Regions from separate parts of the Agrobacterium vacciniicorymbosi genome, predicted to be linked through region 3. Evidence: predicted binding sites of a transcription regulator. Region 3 holds the regulator's gene; each other region holds the start of a gene.

Region 1 (5,894 bases), on a different contig from region 3:
CTCAGCGAAACAAGGAGGTTCAAGTCTGCTACGCTGAGGTTGGCGTCTACAATGAGGAAGCTTATTCGACAGTCGGCGCAAAAACTCACATCCTGTCCCTGACCGAGTTGTTCAACCATCCCTGATGACGTCATAAGTCAAGGGCTGCACTTAACTCCTGCCATTCACGCGGACTCATACCGCTATCGACCTGGGTAACCGTCTCACCAGCGATCAACCGACGAACCACCTTTACGGCACTACCCGACAACTGAACGGCTTCCATGCGATGTTCCAAAAAGGCCGAATGTGCAATGGGGACCCAAGCGGCCATGATATCAAGCATAACGTCGGCGTAAACTCGTATCTCGTACTGAGCGTGTTTATCCGCCCTTAGGCGAAGAAAATTCATGAGGTTGTGTAGATTTATTTTCCAATACCACTGCGTGTAAAAATTTAGCGATAGGTTCATCCTAGCCAATTCACGAGCCAGTCCGGCGCGCCCATCTTGATAGTCTGGTGCGTCCTGCTCGTTCAACATGGTCGTGTAACCGGAGTAAGCATTTTCAGCGTCCCTCCGCAGAAGCGAGAGAACTTCGGCAGCTTCATCCCCTTCCAACACCGTGCCCCGGCCTTGTCTGTTCGAATTCGATTGAGCAGCGAGATTCTGAGGCTCGGGAATGTAGAATTCATTGTCCAGCACTGAGTACCTAGCTGAATATTCGTTCACGCTGGCCGTTCGATGTCGAATCCACTGGCGCGCGACGAAAATCGGAAGCTTTATGTGGAATTTTATTTCAGCCATTTCGAACGGTGTCGTGTGAAAGTGCCGCATCAAGTAATTGATCAGACCACGATCTTCTTGAACGTGTTTCGTACCTCTGCCGTAAGAAACACGCGCGGCTTGGACGATTGCACTATCGTCGCCCATGTAGTCTACCACTCTAATGAGGCCATGATCCAATACTGGAAACGCCTGATGGAGAACCTCTTCGAGTCCGGGGGAAATTGGGCGGAGGGTTGCGGCAGGGGTCGACCGCGAGGCCTGTATTTCAGCATCTTGCTCTGTAGTAAGTCTCGTCAAACTTCGCCTCCACTAAACAACATAACACGCCAGTTCGTTATAGATGGCGAAGGATTGAACATCCAGAAAAAGTAATGGGCGAACTGCGGCAATTTTCATACAATCCGGCATGGTGCGTCCGTCAATCATCATCATCGCTCCGCCCCTGACCGCGGGATCGTCGCTTCCTTCATAGAAGCCCACAAGGACGCGAAGAAGATCGAGCGGATCCCTCGCCGGACCGATCTCATCTGCATTGATGGCGGATGTCACAAGCAGAGTACTGCTTTCCGTCAGCCTTCCGACGGAATAGACACAAACATAGGAGGAATTGTTGACGATGGCACCAAGTGCGGATGCTAGGCCTTTTTTGGTGGCGACATGATCGACAGCCAATGCAAAGCGTCGACGGCTGCGAGTCGAGAAAGAAGTTTAGGTGCTGTGAGCGCAAGTTGATCAACCTCGCGGTGGTAGACCGCCTCAATCAGCGCTTCCCGTCCGGGATAGCTCCGATAGAACGTTGCGATACCGACTTCCGTGCGCCTCGCCACTTCGTCGAGATTCGCTCAAGGGCTCAGCTATCCGCAGAATCATCCAGGCACGGGAACCGGGTCTCGCATCGATCGCTGTCTGCGCTGCAAAGACGCTCGCATCCCATCGCAAGGCGTCGTCTCAGTCGCGAGAAGCTGACTTCGGCGCCAAACCTTTCGACCAACGCCTTGCGCTCAAGCAAGTCTCGGCGACCACACGGTGCGCACACGATCTGGATCAAGGGCAGGCGGACATCCTTCAGGCTCGGTCCGCCCTCGTTGTCAGGCTCAGGTTGTCGTCTTGCCATGTCTTGCCTCGGCCCTGCCTCACGTGGTCGGCCATCACATCGATGCCCGTGGCGAACGGGTGATAAAAATATTTACTTCTAAGCGCCGCACCGGGAATCTCCGCTACGATTTTGATTCCACTCTACGAATCTGCAGAAATGCTAAACCTAGGAGTAGATTCCTGATTTTGGGGCGTCTTGACGCCGCCGACGATAGGGAACAGAAAAAGAACAATCAAGTTCTGGCGACATGATGTTGCACCTTTTTACTGCGATTTCGGAAGGATTCGTAATCGATGTCGGCTGTCCGCGATCAAGTGCTGGCTGATCTGCGCGAACGCCTCTCGTCCATTCAGGGGGAGGGCGCGAAGAAGAAAGGCTGTCTTCCTTTTGGCGTCGAGGAGATTGACGCCATTCTTCCGGGAGGCGGCCTAGCTCATGGAGCACTCCATGAATTTGCAGGTGGTGGTTCCGGAACCGTTGATGGCGCAGCCGCAGCACTTTTTGCAGCCGGGATCGCAGCACGCACGAAGGGGCCGATCGTCTGGTGTCTGACGCGGCCCGATCTGTTCTTTCCGGCTCTTGCTCAGACGGGACTGCATCCACGGAGGGTCATCTTCGTCGAGAGCGACAAGGAAGAGGATGTCGCGGCGAACATGGAAGAAGCGCTTTCTTACGGCGGCTGTGGCGCGGTTGTCGGCGAGATGGTGCGTTTGCCAATGGTCGTGAGCCGTCGGCTCCAGCTCGTCGCGGAGCGAACTGGGACAATTGCCTTGGCAGTGCGCCGTTGGCGAAGGCAGACCGAGGCCAACGACTTCGGTCAGCCGACCGCATCGACGACAAGGTGGCGGGTGAGTGTGACGTCGTCAGAGGAACTTCCGGTACCCGGAGTAGGACGACCTCGATGGTTTCTTGAGTTGATGAGATCCCGTTCGGGCGAGTGTGCTGAGTTTTACGTCGGAGCGTGTGATGGCAAGGGTCGTATCCATATTTCTACCGAGTTTGCCGACGGACAGGATCAGACGAGACGATCCCACCATTCCGGCTGACCAGCCGATCGCTGTGATTGCGCATAGCGGATCTAAGCGGTGGGTCGCGTCTGCCGACGGAGCTGCGCAGAAGATCGGTGTCCGCGTCGGCATGGCCGCGGCGAAGGCTCAGGCGATCTTCCGCGGGCTGATGCTCGTCGATGCAGATCCTGCCGCCGATGCCGCCGCTCTGGATCGCATCGCGCTGTGGGCGCTTGGCCATTATTCCCCGATCGTCGCAGTTGACGGCCTCGATGGTCTCGTTCTCGACACAGAGGGTGCTGATCATCTGCAGGGTGGCGAGCTTCTGATGATCAGCGGTATCGTCAATACCTTCCATTCCAGAAAGCTGACGGCAAAGGTGGCCATAGCGGATACATGGGGCGCAGCGCACGCATGCGTTCGAGCCATCAACCGCGACACCGTGATCGTTCCCCGCGGCGAGATCGTACGAGCAGTTGAGAAGCTACCAATCTCGTTGTTGAGGCTCCCGGAGAAAGTCGTCCAGGATCTTCGTGTTCTTGGCTTTCATTCCATCGGCGAGCTGTCGAATACCCCAAGAGCACCGCTGGCCCTCCGTTTCGGTCCTGAAGTCGGCCGCCGCCTCGACCAGATGTTTGGTCGCGCGGGAGAACCAATCGATCCGATCCGGACGGACGACCTTGTCGAAGTCTCCAGATCGTTTCAGGAACCAATAGGCGCGGCCGATACGATCAACAAATACGTCGGTCGGCTCGTCGTCCAGCTCGTCGCCGAACTTGAGAAACGCGGCCTCGGCGCGCGCCGGACGGACCTCATCGTGCATCGTGTCGACAACACCCTACAGGCGGTCCGTGCAGGAACCGCCAAGCCAGCACGCGATGTCGCCTGGCTTACGAAGCTCTTCAGGGATCGCACAGAGCAGATCGATCCCGGTTTCGGCATCGAGAAACTCGTTCTCGTTGCCGTGTCGGCGGAACCGCTGCACGAAGAGCAGAAGGCCTCGTGTCTTGTTGAAGAAGAGATAACTGACCTCACTCCATTGATCGACATCTTCAGCAACCGAGGCGGACAGCGTGTCTACCGCGTGGCACCTATTGCATCAGATGTGCCCGAGCGGAGCGTGCAGCAGATATCCGCGGTCGCCCAGGAGATAGCTGAAAGCTGGGTGGGGCATTGGCGCAGACCCGTGCGGCTGTTCGAACGACCGGAGCAAATCCAGGCAATCGCAATGATGCCAGACTATCCGCCAGCAACTATTACCTGGCGTGGAAAGCGCCACCGGGTGAAGCGAGCCGACGGCCCGGAACGCATATTCGGAGAATGGTGGAAACGCCCGACTGAACTCGAGGCGGTGCGAGATTATTTTGTCATCGAAAACGACGACGGCGAACGATTCTGGATCTTTCGCTCCGGCGACGGCATTGATCCGGAAACGGGTTCCCATCGCTGGTTCATGCACGGGATCTTTGCCTGATGAAATACGCGGAACTCCAGGTCACCACGCATTTCAGCTTCCTGCGCGGAGCGTCATCTGCGCAGGAGCTGTTCGCGACCGCCAAGGAGCTTGGCATCGAAGCCATCGGCGTCGTTGACCGCAACAGTCTGGCGGGGATCGTGCGAGCGTTGGAGGCTTCTCGCGAAACCGGGCTTCGTCTGGTCGTCGGCTGTCGGCTCGATCTGCAAGACGGCATGTCGGTGCTCGTCTATCCGACGGACAAGGCGGCGTATTCACGGCTGACCCGGCTTATCACCGTCGGCAAGGGCAGGGGCGGCAAGAACAACTGCATTTTACGTGTCGATGATCTCGCCCTCTATGCCGAAGGCCTTATTGGCATTCTTGTGCCCGATCTCGCAGACGATGTCTGTGCTGTGCAGCTCCGCAAGATGAACGAAATCTTCGGCAGGCGTGCCTATCTCTCGCTCAGCCTCCGCCGGCGCCCGAATGACCAGATGCGGCTCCACGAGCTTTCGAACCTTGCGACGAAGTTCGGGGTGAAAACGGTTATCACGAACGACGTTCTCTACCATGAGCCATCTCGCCGTCAACTGCAGGACATCGTAACTTGTATCCGCACGACTACGACCATCGATGACGTGGGCTTCGACAGGGAACGGCATGCCGACCGCTATCTCAAGCCCCCAGAGGAGATGGAGCGCTTGTTTCCGCGTTACACGCAAGCGCTCGAACGGACGATGGAGATCGTCGAGCAATGCAGGTTCTCGCTTGAGGAGCTGACCTACGAATATCCCGAGGAAGCGCTGATCGACGGAATGGATGCCCAGCAGTCGCTGGAGCAGTGCGTCCGCGAGTGCATTCCCGACCGATATCCCGAAGGTCTGCCGCAGAGCGTGCTGCGAGCCGTCAGACACGAACTCGATCTGATCAAAGAAATGGAATACGCGCCATACTTCCTGACTGTCTACAGCATCGTTCGTTTTGCGCGTGGTGAGGGCATCCTATGCCAAGGCAGGGGGTCGGCGGCGAATTCCGCAATCTGCTACATTCTCGGCATCACGTCGATCGATCCGGAAACCAACGATCTGCTGTTCGAGCGGTTCGTGTCCAAGGAGCGCAACGAACCGCCTGACATCGACGTGGATTTCGAGCACCAGCGCCGTGAAGAAGTCATCCAGTGGATCTACAAGACATACGGCCGTGACCGGGCAGCTCTCGTCTGCACCGTCACGCGCTACCGTGCCAAGGGCGCGATCAAGGATGTCGGCAAGGCGATGGGTTTGCCTGAGGACGTGACCAAGGCGCTCTCGTCCGGTCTGTGGTCGTGGTCGGAGGAAATCACCGAACGCAATGTCCGTGAACTGAACCTCAATCCAGACGACTACCGACTTGTCATGACCCTGCGGCTCGCTCGAGAGCTCATGGGCGCGCCACGCCACCTCGGTCAGCATGTTGGCGGCTTCATCCTGACGCGATCACGCCTGGACGATCTCGTTCCTATCGAGCCGGCGGCGATGGAAGATCGTCAGGTGATCGAATGGGACAAGGACGATGTCGAAGCACTCAAGA
Region 2 (5,894 bases), on a different contig from region 3:
CAGTCTTCACCTTGAACCGTGTGGCCAGGTTGGAAAGCTCGAAAAGTCGCATCTGGTCGTTCGGACGGCGTCGCAGATCAAGGGAGACGTAAGCGCGATCTTCGAAGATTTCTCGCATCTTCCGGAGATGGAGAGCGCAGGTTTCGTCCGGAAGGTCCGGCACGAATATGCCGATCATGCCTTCCGCATATCGCAAGAGGTCATCGAGCGTCAGAACACAGTTGGCTTTGCCGCCGCGCTCTTTCCCAAGAGTCAGCAGACGGGTCAGCCCGGAATAGGCAGCTCTATCTGTCGGGTACACAAGGATGGAGATGCCTTCTTGCAAATCAAGACGGCAGCCGACGACCAGACGCACACCGGTGGAACGTGACGCTTCAAGGGCGCGTACGATACCGGCAAGAGAATTGCGGTCGACAATCCCCAGCGCTTCGATACCGAGTTCTTTGGCCGTGGCAAAGAGTTCCTCGGCACTGCTGGCACCACGCAGGAAGCTGAACTGGGTTGTGACCTGTAGCTCGGCGTAACTCATGCAAATAGTCCATGTAGAAACCAACGATGCGACCCTGTCTCAGGGTCAACACCATCGCCATGACGGAAAATCCAGAAGCGTTCGCCATTTTCATCCTCGATGAGGAAGTAGTCGCGAACTGCCTCCATTTCGGTCTCGCGCGTCCACCATTCGCCGAAGATGCGCTCCGGACCATCGGCTCGTATGACCTTACGCCGCTTCCCTCGCAACATGACGCTTGCGGGGGGATGATCCGGCAAGAGGGCGATGGCTTCAATACGCTCCGGATAGGCCAGCAACCGCACCGGTCGTCGCCACTGTTGAACCCATGACCCCTGGTCTTCGAGCGCGACGGCAGGAATACGCGCGACACTGCGCTCGGGGACGTCGGATGCGACCGGCGCAACGCGATAGACGCGCTGACCACGGTTACCGTAAATATCGATTAGCGGTGTCAGGTCTTCATCCTGGTCTTCCATCAACTCGGACGAGCGCTGCTCTTCTTCGAGCGGCTGCGTCATGATGGCTGAGAGGGTCAGTTTCTCGATACCGAAACCAGGATCGATTTTCTCGGTGCGATCTCAAAACAGCTTTACCAGCCAAGCGACATCACGGGCCGGTTTGGCGGTACCCGCGCGAATAGCCTGGCGAGTGCCGTCTACTTTCTCAACAATGAGATCAGTGCGACGAACGCCGAGACCTCTCTTCTGAAGCTCGACGACAAGCTGCTCCACCAGACGACCGACATACTTGTTGATGGTTTCTGCCGATCCAATCGGTTCGGCAAATGATCGACTGACTTCGATGACGTCGGGCGTTCGTATCGGATTGATAGGCTCGGAAACCCGCCCAAACATCTGCTCAATACGTCGTCCGATTTCAGGTCCAAAACGAAGGGCGAGCGGTGCCCGGGGGCGTCGCGGCCAATTCCCCAATGCTCCTGAAGCCGAGGGTGTGGAGATCATCGACGATCTTCGCTGGAAGCCGCAGCAACGACAGAGGCAGGTTCTCGACCGCCCGGACCGTCTCACCGACAGGAACGATTACGGTTTCCCGCTGGATGACTCTGGCGCAAGCATGCGCTGCGCCCCAGGTATCGGCAATGGCAACGCGGGCAGTCAGCTTCTTTGCGCGAAACCGATTGGCAATGCCGGTAATCATCGGAAGCTCGCCTCCTTGAAGATGATCGGCTCCTTCCGTGTCCATGACGATGCCATTCGGTTCATCAATAGCAACGATTGGCGAATGCTGGCCCAGAGCCCAGAACGTAATCCGTTCAAGTGCGACGAAATCCGCAGCGGGATCGGCGTCGACCATGAAAAGACCTCGGAAAATCGCCTGTGCTTTTGCAGCGGGCATGCCCACTTTCAGTCCTGCGGTCCGTGCAGCCTTGTCTACTGCCGAAACCCATCGTTTCGAGCCGGATTTCGATATGACGGCGATAGGCTGTTCAACGGAAATATCCGGATCGTCTCTCCTGATCCTGTCCGTCGCTAAATCCGGTAGATAGATTGATACGACCCGAGGCATCACACGCTCCTACGATAAACTCTGCGCACTCGCCCGCTTTCACTCGCATCAGTTCAATGAACCATCTGGGCCTGCCCACTCCCGGCACCGGTAGCTCCTCAGAAGGAAGGACCGATACACGCCATCTTGTTGACGAAGCGGTTGGTTGCCCGAAATCCGATGCTTCGGTTTGCCTGCGCCATCGCCGGACAATCAGACCCATTGTGCCGGTCTTCTCGGCCGCGAGCTGGAGTCGTCGGGATGCCGTCATTGGCAATCGAACCAGCTCGCCGACCACGGCACCAAGACCACCAAACGATAGACCCTCTTCTAGGGAGGCAAGGACATCTTCCTCCTTGTCTGCTTCGACAAAGACGACGCGGCTATGATGAAGACCGGCCTGCGCTAAAGCTGGAAAAAACAGGTCCGGCCTCGTCAGACACCAGACGATCTTGCCTTTGGTTCTTGCTGCTATACCGGCGGCAAAAAGGGCTGCTGCAGCGCCGTCGACCGTGCCGGTTCCACCGCCCGCGAATTCGTGAATCGCTCCATAACTCAAACCACCATTCGGAAGACACTCGTCGATATCGTCCACACCGAACGGCAGCAGCATCCTCTTTCGGGCAGCGGCCCTTTCTAGGTGTCCGATTTGCTCTCGAAGCTCGGCAATGACCGCATTCGCGTTGCCTATTCCCATGGTGAACTCCCTTTGCAGACGATTATGCCACCCGGTAAAACCGGGAGCGTTCTCTATTTGTTCCTTTGTACTATTTGAGTCAATCGTCATATTGGCTGAGGCAGATTGTCCACCTATGATCCACAGGACCAACACGAACGGAATCTGAAGTTAAAACAGAGAACTAGACACCCGCTGTCCACAACTGGGAGTTTGTCGAAAATTGCAAAGTGTCGGAGGTCTTATGAACGATCATCAACTACGCGAAATCTATCTCGCTTATCTTGGCTGCCTTAATCGCCAAGCGTGGGACGAACTTGGAAATTTCGTAGACGATCAAGTCGAGCACAACGGTCGACCGATTGGGCTCGATGGTTACCGCGACATGCTCGTCAAAGATTTTCGGGACATTCCCGATCTTAGTTTTCAGGCCGAGCTTCTAGTTTGCGAGCCTGCAAAGATTGCTGCTCGTCTCAATTTTGACTGTTCACCTGTGGGAGATTTCATGGGGCTCCCCATCAATGGAAAACGGGTCGTCTTTCACGAGCACGTATTTTACGAGTTCAGAGGCAAGAAGATCAGGCGTGTGTGGTCTGTGATCGATAAGGCCGAGATCTAACGGCAATTATGACGCTGGTTCTTACCGTCATGCGAAATTGCCATTAGCGATGAGTTCGAGCGTTGTCGTAACGTTGCGTCGCATCCTCGATTTTGTCCCCATTGGCGGCGGCCCACGAACACAATGCTTCGAATGGTTCTCGTAGGGAATGGCCGAGTGGCGTGATCGCGTACTCTACGCCAATCGGCTGGGTTGGAAGCACCGTCCTGGTCACAAGGCCATTTCGCTCAAGTCGTTTCAAAGCGTCAGCCAGCGCCTTGTGCGTGATCCCGTCGAGACGGCGCTTTATTTCATTGAAGCGTGAGGGTTTGGGGCAGATCACAGTGAGGATCATGATCGTCCATTTGTCTGCAATTTTATCCAGCACTGGCCGAACCAGCGGCATGTCGCAGAGTGCACGATGGGAGAGGTCTTCGAGGTCGGTATACTCGTCCATATCTAGGCTATTCCAGGTGCGTAATTGATATCAGATATCCGCAGTATATCATTGTGAGACCATTCAGTGAAAGGATTTACGATGGCTCGCATGAATAACAAAGTGGCACTGATCGTTGGCGGCGCAAAGGGTATTGGCCTCGCTATTGCAGAGCGACTTTCAGCAGAAGGCGCGAACGTGTTTATCACCAGTCGCAGAGTAGAAGATGCTCGGAAGGCCGCTAAAGACATTGGCAATGGCGTGGTCGGTATTGCCGCAGATGCAGGCTCTCCCGAAGACATGGTCGCAGCTGTCGAGACGGTGCGCAAAGCACATGGCCGGATCGACGCGCTTGTTTTGAATGCAGGTCTTTCGGAGCCGTCGCAGGTCGCCGAGATGACGCCGGAGCATTTCGACCGTCACTTCGACGTCAATGTCCGAGGGATGGTTTTCGGCTTACAGGCTGCTCTTCCTGCACTGACAGAAGGTAGCTCGGTCGTCCTCATTGGCTCCATCGCCGGAAGTGCGGGTTATGCGGGTTACGGCACCTACTGTGCAACCAAAGCAGCCGTTCGATCCTATGCGCGAACCTGGACTGCCGAACTCGCTCCTAAAGGGATTAGGGTCAACGTGGTTGCACCCGGCCCAACAGATACGGATATGATGGCTGCTGTCGAAGAAGACACACGCGCAGCGATTGTCGCTCCGATTCCGATGGGGCGCATGGCAAAACCTTCAGAGGTCGCTGCGGCCGCCTTGTTTCTCTTGAGCGATGAGGCGAGCTACGTTGCCGGGATCGAACTATGCGTCGATGGCGGCTTGCTGCAAGTCTAGAAGTTTCTAATGAAGGCACCCGATCTGCACCGGGTCGGGTTGCCATTGAATGCGCTCGTTCAGCTGCTGGCAAGACCGACTTGCGCTATAACTTCAAATCGCTTTATCGAATGCATCTGCCTCGGTTTGTGTTGTGAAGGTGAATGTGATCACTTCACTGCCATCGTTTTGGCGGATACCCACCGCCGTCACGATCAAGCGAGCGATTTCATCTTGAGCGTCACTTCCTGTCGAAGACGCATTCACCGCTTTCTCGATAGCCGGTGCGAACACTTCACTGATTACACCCAGACGCATGTTGTGTTTCATGATGACGTCGCGGTCATCAACGATCGCTGCCTGTTCGGCCTTCGGAATGCCAGAGTGTTTTTGCTACGGTAGCGACGACGTCGAGAACGCCCAGACATGACCGATATTGCGATCGACTGGCGTCGTTGAATTACAACTCGGCGAGGGAATACTTCTTTTATCGGTCCCGCCTATTGTCAGTAAACGAACTGGAGCGCCAATGTCTAAGCTGCGGAAACATCTTCGGAAGGTCCGAAAAATGATTCTCCCTAAGATGAAGAAACACGAAATGCGGATGAAAAAGAAGTTTGAAGAACTGGACTCTGCCGCCGTGGAAGATTTTAGAGCCAAACTCGACGCGGCACTACCGGTCGGCGTCTCCACGGTCGAGGTTTTCTACGTCTCCTTTCATCTCCCGATGAACTCGATATGGAAATGCGGTTGGTCCGCATTTTCGTGAGGACGCTTCAGTAGGTGCGCGCGTTCTGCCGCCTTCAGATGGGCGCAACGGAAACATGAGGTATCGGTCCGAGCGCTAGAAGCCTGACTTCCTGATCCGGCGCATCGTTGGTCGGTTCGTATATCCAGTCGCTGGCATAAAGATTGCCGAGTAGATCGTCACCGCAATTGCCGTCGCTTGTCTTTTCGAGAACCTCCTGCGGCCACTCCGGAACGCCTCCGAACAGCCTGAACTCCGTCGAGACGATGCTACCGCGGGTGCGGAATTGAACCCAGTACCCAATCGCGTTCACGGCGTCTGGAACTTCGAAGAGCTTGAACTTGCGGGGTCGATGGGTTGCCCGGTCGACGCCCTTTCCACGAAACCAGCCATCCTCCTTTTCGAGGTCTCGCAACTTTAAAACGACAGCGGCCGATAAAGAGCCGTCTCCGATTATCGGCTGTCCCGAAAGGTATTCCTCCTCCTCTTCGTCTAGTTCGAAATCCATCTCGATCTTACTTGTGCCCGTCGCTGCCGAATACAGGATTGGCAACTTTGCGTCGTCGTGCGTGGACCAGATGATTCCGCCAACCACGCCAAGTCCGC
Region 3 (5,894 bases):
AAGTCACCCACCGGTGATGCCGCACAAGAGGCTGGCGATGCTGCCGGTCGTAAGCCCCGTTTGAGCGACGAGGATAAGGTGCGGGCCGCCAGAGAAATGAAAGAGGCCTTGTCAGGCACGGATCGCTTCACCTGCCGCAAAGACCAATGGTGCGTTGCGACGTCAAAGTCCGGCGTGGCGGTCGCGGTCATTCTGGATACCGCGCTCACGGGAGCGGGTTGCGATCTCGCCGATGTGGTGGTGACGACGCGCAAGGTGCCTTTTTTTTCCACGTGTCGATCCGGCGCAATCCTCATCAGCAGCGAAACCTTGCGGCGCACGGGCTCTATGGAAATATGGCTTGGTGAAAAGGGTAAGCCTGTGCTGCGCGCCGAAGCGGCGATGCAGGATATGGACCGCTTCTGGACAAGGCACCGTAGCTATGAGTGGCGCAAAGGAGAGTTCGACGCGTCAGTGCCGGAGCATATCGAAAGAATGCTATCGAACGCCCCGTGATATGCTTCATTCAAAGGTGCCGCTTGCGCGCTTTGCGATACCTTCTGACTCGTTTTCACACAGACCGTTTTACACAGCCAAGTCGGTATTTTCGTTCGAAACAGACGCCGTTCCATATCTCACGACTTCAAGCGCAAATCCGCCAGCCATTCTCCGATGGCTTTGGCTTCCGCCTCGTGTTCTGCATCGCGCCACGGTTCCAGCAAGGCCGCATCCTGCCATTCCTGCATTGCGGGGAGGGTGAGGAGACGGTTCTTGTAAGCCTCGGCCTCGGGCGACATAGCCGTTCCATAGGTCTGGAAGCGGAAGGCGACGGGGCAGAAAAACGCGTCTACTGCTGTAAATGCGTCTCCCGCCAGGAACGGACCGCCAAAGGAGGCTAGACCTTCCTGCCAAAGTGCGTCGATGCGGGAAATGTCTTTCTTCAGCGCCTCGCCAACTTCAGTTGGCTGGATCCGAAGACCGACATTCATCGGATGTTCGTTGCGCAATGTCTGGAAGCCTGAGTGCATTTCCGCCGCGGCAGAACGCGACCATGCACGTGCCTTCGTATCACCAGCCCAAACTCCACTATGCCGTTCCGCCAGATATTCGATGATCGACAGCGAATCCCATACGGTCAGGTCGCTCTCGACAAGGCAGGGCACCTTGGCGGTGGGAGAAAATGTCGCGAAATCCTCGGCGGAATTGCCGAATGGGGTAAGCTTTTCGCTGAATGCAATATCGAGTGTCCGCATCAACACCCATGGCCGCAGGGACCAGGAGGAATAGTTCTTGTTGGCTATATAAAGATCGTACATTTCATATCCCTCGGTTGCAGCACCGTGTTAGCGCGGGAAATTTCTCCGATACAGACGGTTTGCGCGATGGTGGTCTTCAAATAATTTGATCTTTTGTGCCCAGGTGGTGACATTGTGAACAGAGAGATTTCGGTCTGAAGCTCCCATTCCGCAACTCAAACTAGGCAGCGCTACACACAAAACGTCACGCTAAAATCATTCATAGACGCTCACCGACGCGAGTGATTCGAAGATAGTGAGCCGACTAACTATTTTTGGATATCTGCACTTACCGTGAGCGCAAATTTCCCTCTGAAATGCATGTAAGTGCACTTGTTTGTTAATCGAACCAACGTCCAACTTTGGCTCTGGTACCTCGCCAACAGGCGAATCAAAACCAGAAATATTGCCCGCGGGCAGACCTAAAAATCCGCCCGCTAAATTATAGGCAGCAGTAGTCAGTGATAGCGGCGGATCAGGCCGACAAGCTTACCCTGGATTTTCACCCGGTCCGGTCCGAAGATGCGGGTCTCGTAAGCGGGGTTGGCGGCTTCGAGCGCAATGGAGGCACCCTTGCGGCGGAAGCGCTTCAGTGTCGCTTCTTCGTCATCCACCAATGCAACGACGATATCGCCCGGATTTGCGGTGCTTCCGTCACGAATAATGACCGTATCTCCATCGAAAATACCGGCTTCGATCATCGAATCGCCTTTGACCTCGAGCGCGTAATGTTCGCCAGAGCCGATCATATCCATCGGCACGACCACATCATGGGTGTTGTTCTGGATCGCCGAAATCGGGACACCTGCTGCGATTCGCCCCATGACGGGAACGCTGACCGAGTTGACGTCGCGACTGTTCAACGGGGCAGGTGCGGGCGATGGCTCCACAGCCTTTGGCTTGCCAAGGCTGCCTTCGATGACGCTGGGCGAAAAGCCGCGTTGCGGCTTGTTGGCTGGAGAATAGGACTCGGGAAGCTTGATGACTTCGAGTGCGCGCGCCCTATTCGGTAGCCGGCGAATAAACCCGCGCTCTTCCAGCGCCGTAATCAACCGGTGAATGCCCGATTTAGAGGCAAGATCGAGTGCATCCTTCATTTCATCGAAGGATGGCGGCACGCCAGACTCTTTCATTCTTTCATGAATGAACAGAAGCAATTCCTGCTGTTTGCGCGTGAGCATGAAGAAACACCCTTGGAAATTCGAGGCGAAGATTCGCGAAACAAATACAGAACGAACACTATCTGTTCCATATGTGTTCTGCAATAGCCCAGTAAAAAATCACTTAAGCCAGATCAAAATAAATATCCGTCAGATCGTTGAGAGAATCATATGGCCATGGCTGGTTACGACTTCTTCACGTTGAATCACGCCGATTTGCGCCTCCGGGTTGTTTTTCTGCCCGATTTTGCTAATTCCGCTCATGCTTTCAAGGGGCCCGCGCGGTGATCTTGGCATCTTGTGGGGTGAGCAGGTATTTGGTCCTGTTTTTAAGCATTTTCATCAGTTTTTGTCCGTCATTCTCCTACGAGTGAAAGCGGTACGGATATCGTTTTAGAAAGTCCATCAAGTGAAATTTAGAACGCTCAGCCTGATTGTGGGCCTTGTTGCACTTGCCGGGTGCCAAACCACCCAACCCAATTCGCCAGAAGCTCTTAAAAAAGCGGAGTATGATAGATTGCTCCTGGCATCCACTGTCGCGAACTGCAAACTGATTATGCTTATAAATGCGGATCGCGTCGCGGCCAAAAAGCAGCCGTCGAGAGACAATAAGTGCGCTTCCATTTTGCGTAACAATAAACTTGGCGGTGGTTTGCACGCGGCTAGTTTCGTGCCGGACATCGGTATTAATGGCATACCGATTCCACTTGGAAGTCTTGTCAGGCTTGCGGTGACCATGGAGCGAAAGCAGCGTCAAGAAAAGGCATTTGAGGCAAAGCTACCTTCTTGGGCGGTGGGCGAAAACACGGAGTATGTTTATCGGTTTCTCTTGGCTCAAGACTTCAAACCCGAGGAGATCGAACGCGTGAAATCTACGAGTGAGTTTTCCTCTGCTGTCAACGAGGCCGGACCGACCATCCGCTTCATGAAAGCAAATCCCGATGTGGTGAAGCTGGCACAAAAATAACGTAAACAGGGTGCTGCTTTTTGTAGCGGAAACTGTTCCGATCAACCGGCACGGCAGCCGTGACATAGATTACGCTTCCTGATAATGGCGTGACCAGGATTGTAGAATATGTCTGCGTGCAGCCGCTTGGCGGCTGGGCGTAGGCCCGGTTTGCCTTCGAGGAGTAATGATGAGCGTCCAGAATAATCTCAACGTGGTCGTCGGCGAAGGTGCCGGGCAGGTAACTTTCTCCAATACCGAACGTTTCTCGCTGATTGCCGGGCCGTGCCAGATGGAGAGCCGCGACCATGCCTTCATGATTGCCGAGACCATGGCGGAGCTGTGCGGCAAGCTGGGTATCGGTTTTGTCTACAAGTCGTCCTTCGATAAGGCCAACCGCACGTCCCTGTCGGGCCAGCGCGGCATTGGCATCGATAAGGCGCTGGAGGTTTTTGCTGAACTTAAGGAGCAATTCGGCTTTCCGGTGTTGACGGATATTCACACGGAAGAACAGTGCGCAATCGTGTCACCGGTTGTCGACATCCTGCAAATCCCGGCGTTTCTCAGCAGGCAAACGGACCTTCTGGTGGCGGCGGCCAAGACCGGTCGGGTCGTCAATGTGAAGAAGGGTCAGTTCCTGGCGCCTTGGGACATGAAGAATGTTCTGGCCAAGCTGAACGATAGTGGCAACCCGAACGTGCTGCTGTGCGAGCGCGGCGCGTCCTTCGGTTACAACACGCTCGTTTCCGACATGCGCTCGCTGCCCATCATGGCATCGCTCGGTGCGCCGGTTGTCTTTGACGCGACTCACTCCGTGCAGCAGCCGGGCGGGCAGGGTGGTTCGAGCGGCGGTCAGCGGGAATTCGTTGAGACGCTGGCGCGTGCGGCCATTGCGGTCGGCGTCGCCGGTCTTTTTGTGGAAACGCATGAAGACCCTGATAACGCTCCCTCGGACGGACCCAATATGGTCCACCTGAAGGATATGCCGAAGCTTCTGGAAAAGCTGCTGGCTTTCGACAATATCGCGAAAGCTGCGTGATCGCTTTTGGCCTCAATCGATTTTTATGAAAAGACGGCGTCCAGAGATGGGCGCCGTCATTGTAATTTCTTGCGCGTCGTCTACAGCGACGGAGGAAGTTCACATCGAGTCGCTATTCCGTCGCCCTGTTTATCGCGCCGCTCATCCGAAAAGCGCTTCACAGTTTTCGGGATGCACTCTAAGACAGGCAACTGAAAATCCTGTTCCAGTCCCAAGGGAGAGATCATGACAGCCATTACCGATATCATCGCACGCGAAATCCTCGACAGCCGTGGAAACCCCACCGTTGAAGTCGATGTCTATCTGGAAGACGGTTCTTTCGGTCGTGCGGCAGTTCCATCGGGCGCATCGACGGGCGCGCATGAAGCCGCAGAACTGCGTGATGGTGGCAAGCGCTACCTTGGTAAGGGTGTGGAAAAGGCCGTTGAAGCCGTCAATACGGAAATCTTCGATGCGCTGGGCGGATTCGATGCCGAAAGCCAGATCCATATCGACCAGACGCTGATCGCGCTCGATGGCACGCCGAACAAGTCGCGCCTCGGTGCCAACGCCATTCTCGGCGTTTCCCTGGCGGTTGCCAAGGCCGCTGCCGAAACCACAGGTCTGCCGCTTTACCGTTATGTTGGCGGCCCCAACGCGCATCTGCTGCCCGTGCCGATGATGAACATCATCAACGGCGGCGCACATGCCGATAACCCGATCGACTTCCAGGAATTCATGATCATGCCGGTTGGCGCGGAAAGCATCCGTGACGCCGTGCGGATCGGCGCGGAAATCTTCCATGTTCTGAAGAAGGAACTCGCAGCACAGGGTCACAACACCAATGTCGGCGACGAAGGCGGTTTTGCTCCGGGTCTGAAGAGCGCGCCGGAAGCACTCGATTTCATCATGAAGTCTGTCGAAAAAGCTGGCTACAAGCCGGGTGATGATGTTGCACTCGCTCTCGACTGCGCATCCACCGAGTTCTTCAAGAACGGCAAGTACGAGATGGAAGGCGAAGGCCGCACGCTGGAGCCTGAAGCCATGGCTGACTACCTTGCCGAACTGGCCGGCAAATACCCGATCATCTCAATTGAAGACGGTATGGCAGAAGACGATTGGGACGGCTGGAAGTACCTGACGGACAAGATCGGCTCCAAGGTTCAGCTGGTTGGCGACGACCTTTTCGTCACCAACTCCGCACGCCTTCGCGATGGTATCAAGATGGGTGTTGCCAACTCCATCCTCGTCAAGGTCAACCAGATCGGCTCGCTGACGGAAACGCTTGACGCCGTCGAGACAGCGCACAAGGCGCGCTATACCGCCGTCATGTCTCACCGCTCCGGTGAAACCGAAGATTCTACCATTGCCGATCTGGCAGTTGCGACCAACTGCGGACAGATCAAGACCGGTTCGCTCTCGCGTTCCGACCGTCTTGCCAAGTACAACCAGTTGATCCGCATCGAAGAAATGCTCGGCCCGCAAGCCGCTTACGC

Evidence for each region. The regulator LexA, encoded in region 3, represses DNA repair genes until DNA is damaged. The targets are predictions, from matches to a motif close to TGTTCNNNNTGTGTTCNG.
Region 1: the regulator LexA is predicted to act here: its motif matches at 2,076-2,093, upstream of ABUK73_RS15015 (ImuA family protein).
Region 2: the regulator LexA is predicted to act here: its motif matches at 2,762-2,779, upstream of ABUK73_RS17895 (ImuA family protein).

Annotation. Positions count from the first base shown of each region.
Region 1 is NZ_JBETMF010000009.1:26,303-32,196, forward strand. Features, by position in the region: gene ABUK73_RS15000 (hypothetical protein) at 1-125, shown strand, start outside; gene thyX (FAD-dependent thymidylate synthase) at 131-1,063, opposite strand; gene ABUK73_RS15010 (hypothetical protein) at 1,076-1,438, opposite strand; gene ABUK73_RS15015 (ImuA family protein) at 2,156-2,908, shown strand; gene ABUK73_RS15020 (Y-family DNA polymerase) at 2,829-4,343, shown strand; gene ABUK73_RS15025 (error-prone DNA polymerase) at 4,343-5,894, shown strand, end outside.
Region 2 is NZ_JBETMF010000011.1:191,777-197,670, reverse strand. Features, by position in the region: partial or broken gene ABUK73_RS17905 (error-prone DNA polymerase) at 1-529, opposite strand, end outside; partial or broken gene ABUK73_RS17900 (Y-family DNA polymerase) at 526-2,038, opposite strand; gene ABUK73_RS17895 (ImuA family protein) at 1,959-2,714, opposite strand; gene ABUK73_RS17890 (ester cyclase) at 2,938-3,312, shown strand; gene ABUK73_RS17885 (winged helix-turn-helix transcriptional regulator) at 3,356-3,748, opposite strand; gene ABUK73_RS17880 (SDR family NAD(P)-dependent oxidoreductase) at 3,830-4,561, shown strand; gene ABUK73_RS17875 (hypothetical protein) at 4,655-4,870, opposite strand; gene ABUK73_RS17870 (hypothetical protein) at 5,145-5,309, shown strand; gene ABUK73_RS17865 (hypothetical protein) at 5,344-5,894, opposite strand, start outside.
Region 3 is NZ_JBETMF010000001.1:178,502-184,395, forward strand. Features, by position in the region: gene ABUK73_RS00980 (ComEC/Rec2 family competence protein) at 1-495, shown strand, start outside; gene ABUK73_RS00985 (glutathione S-transferase family protein) at 615-1,295, opposite strand; gene lexA (transcriptional repressor LexA) at 1,733-2,455, opposite strand; gene ABUK73_RS00995 (hypothetical protein) at 2,844-3,401, shown strand; gene kdsA (3-deoxy-8-phosphooctulonate synthase) at 3,571-4,419, shown strand; gene eno (phosphopyruvate hydratase) at 4,645-5,894, shown strand, end outside.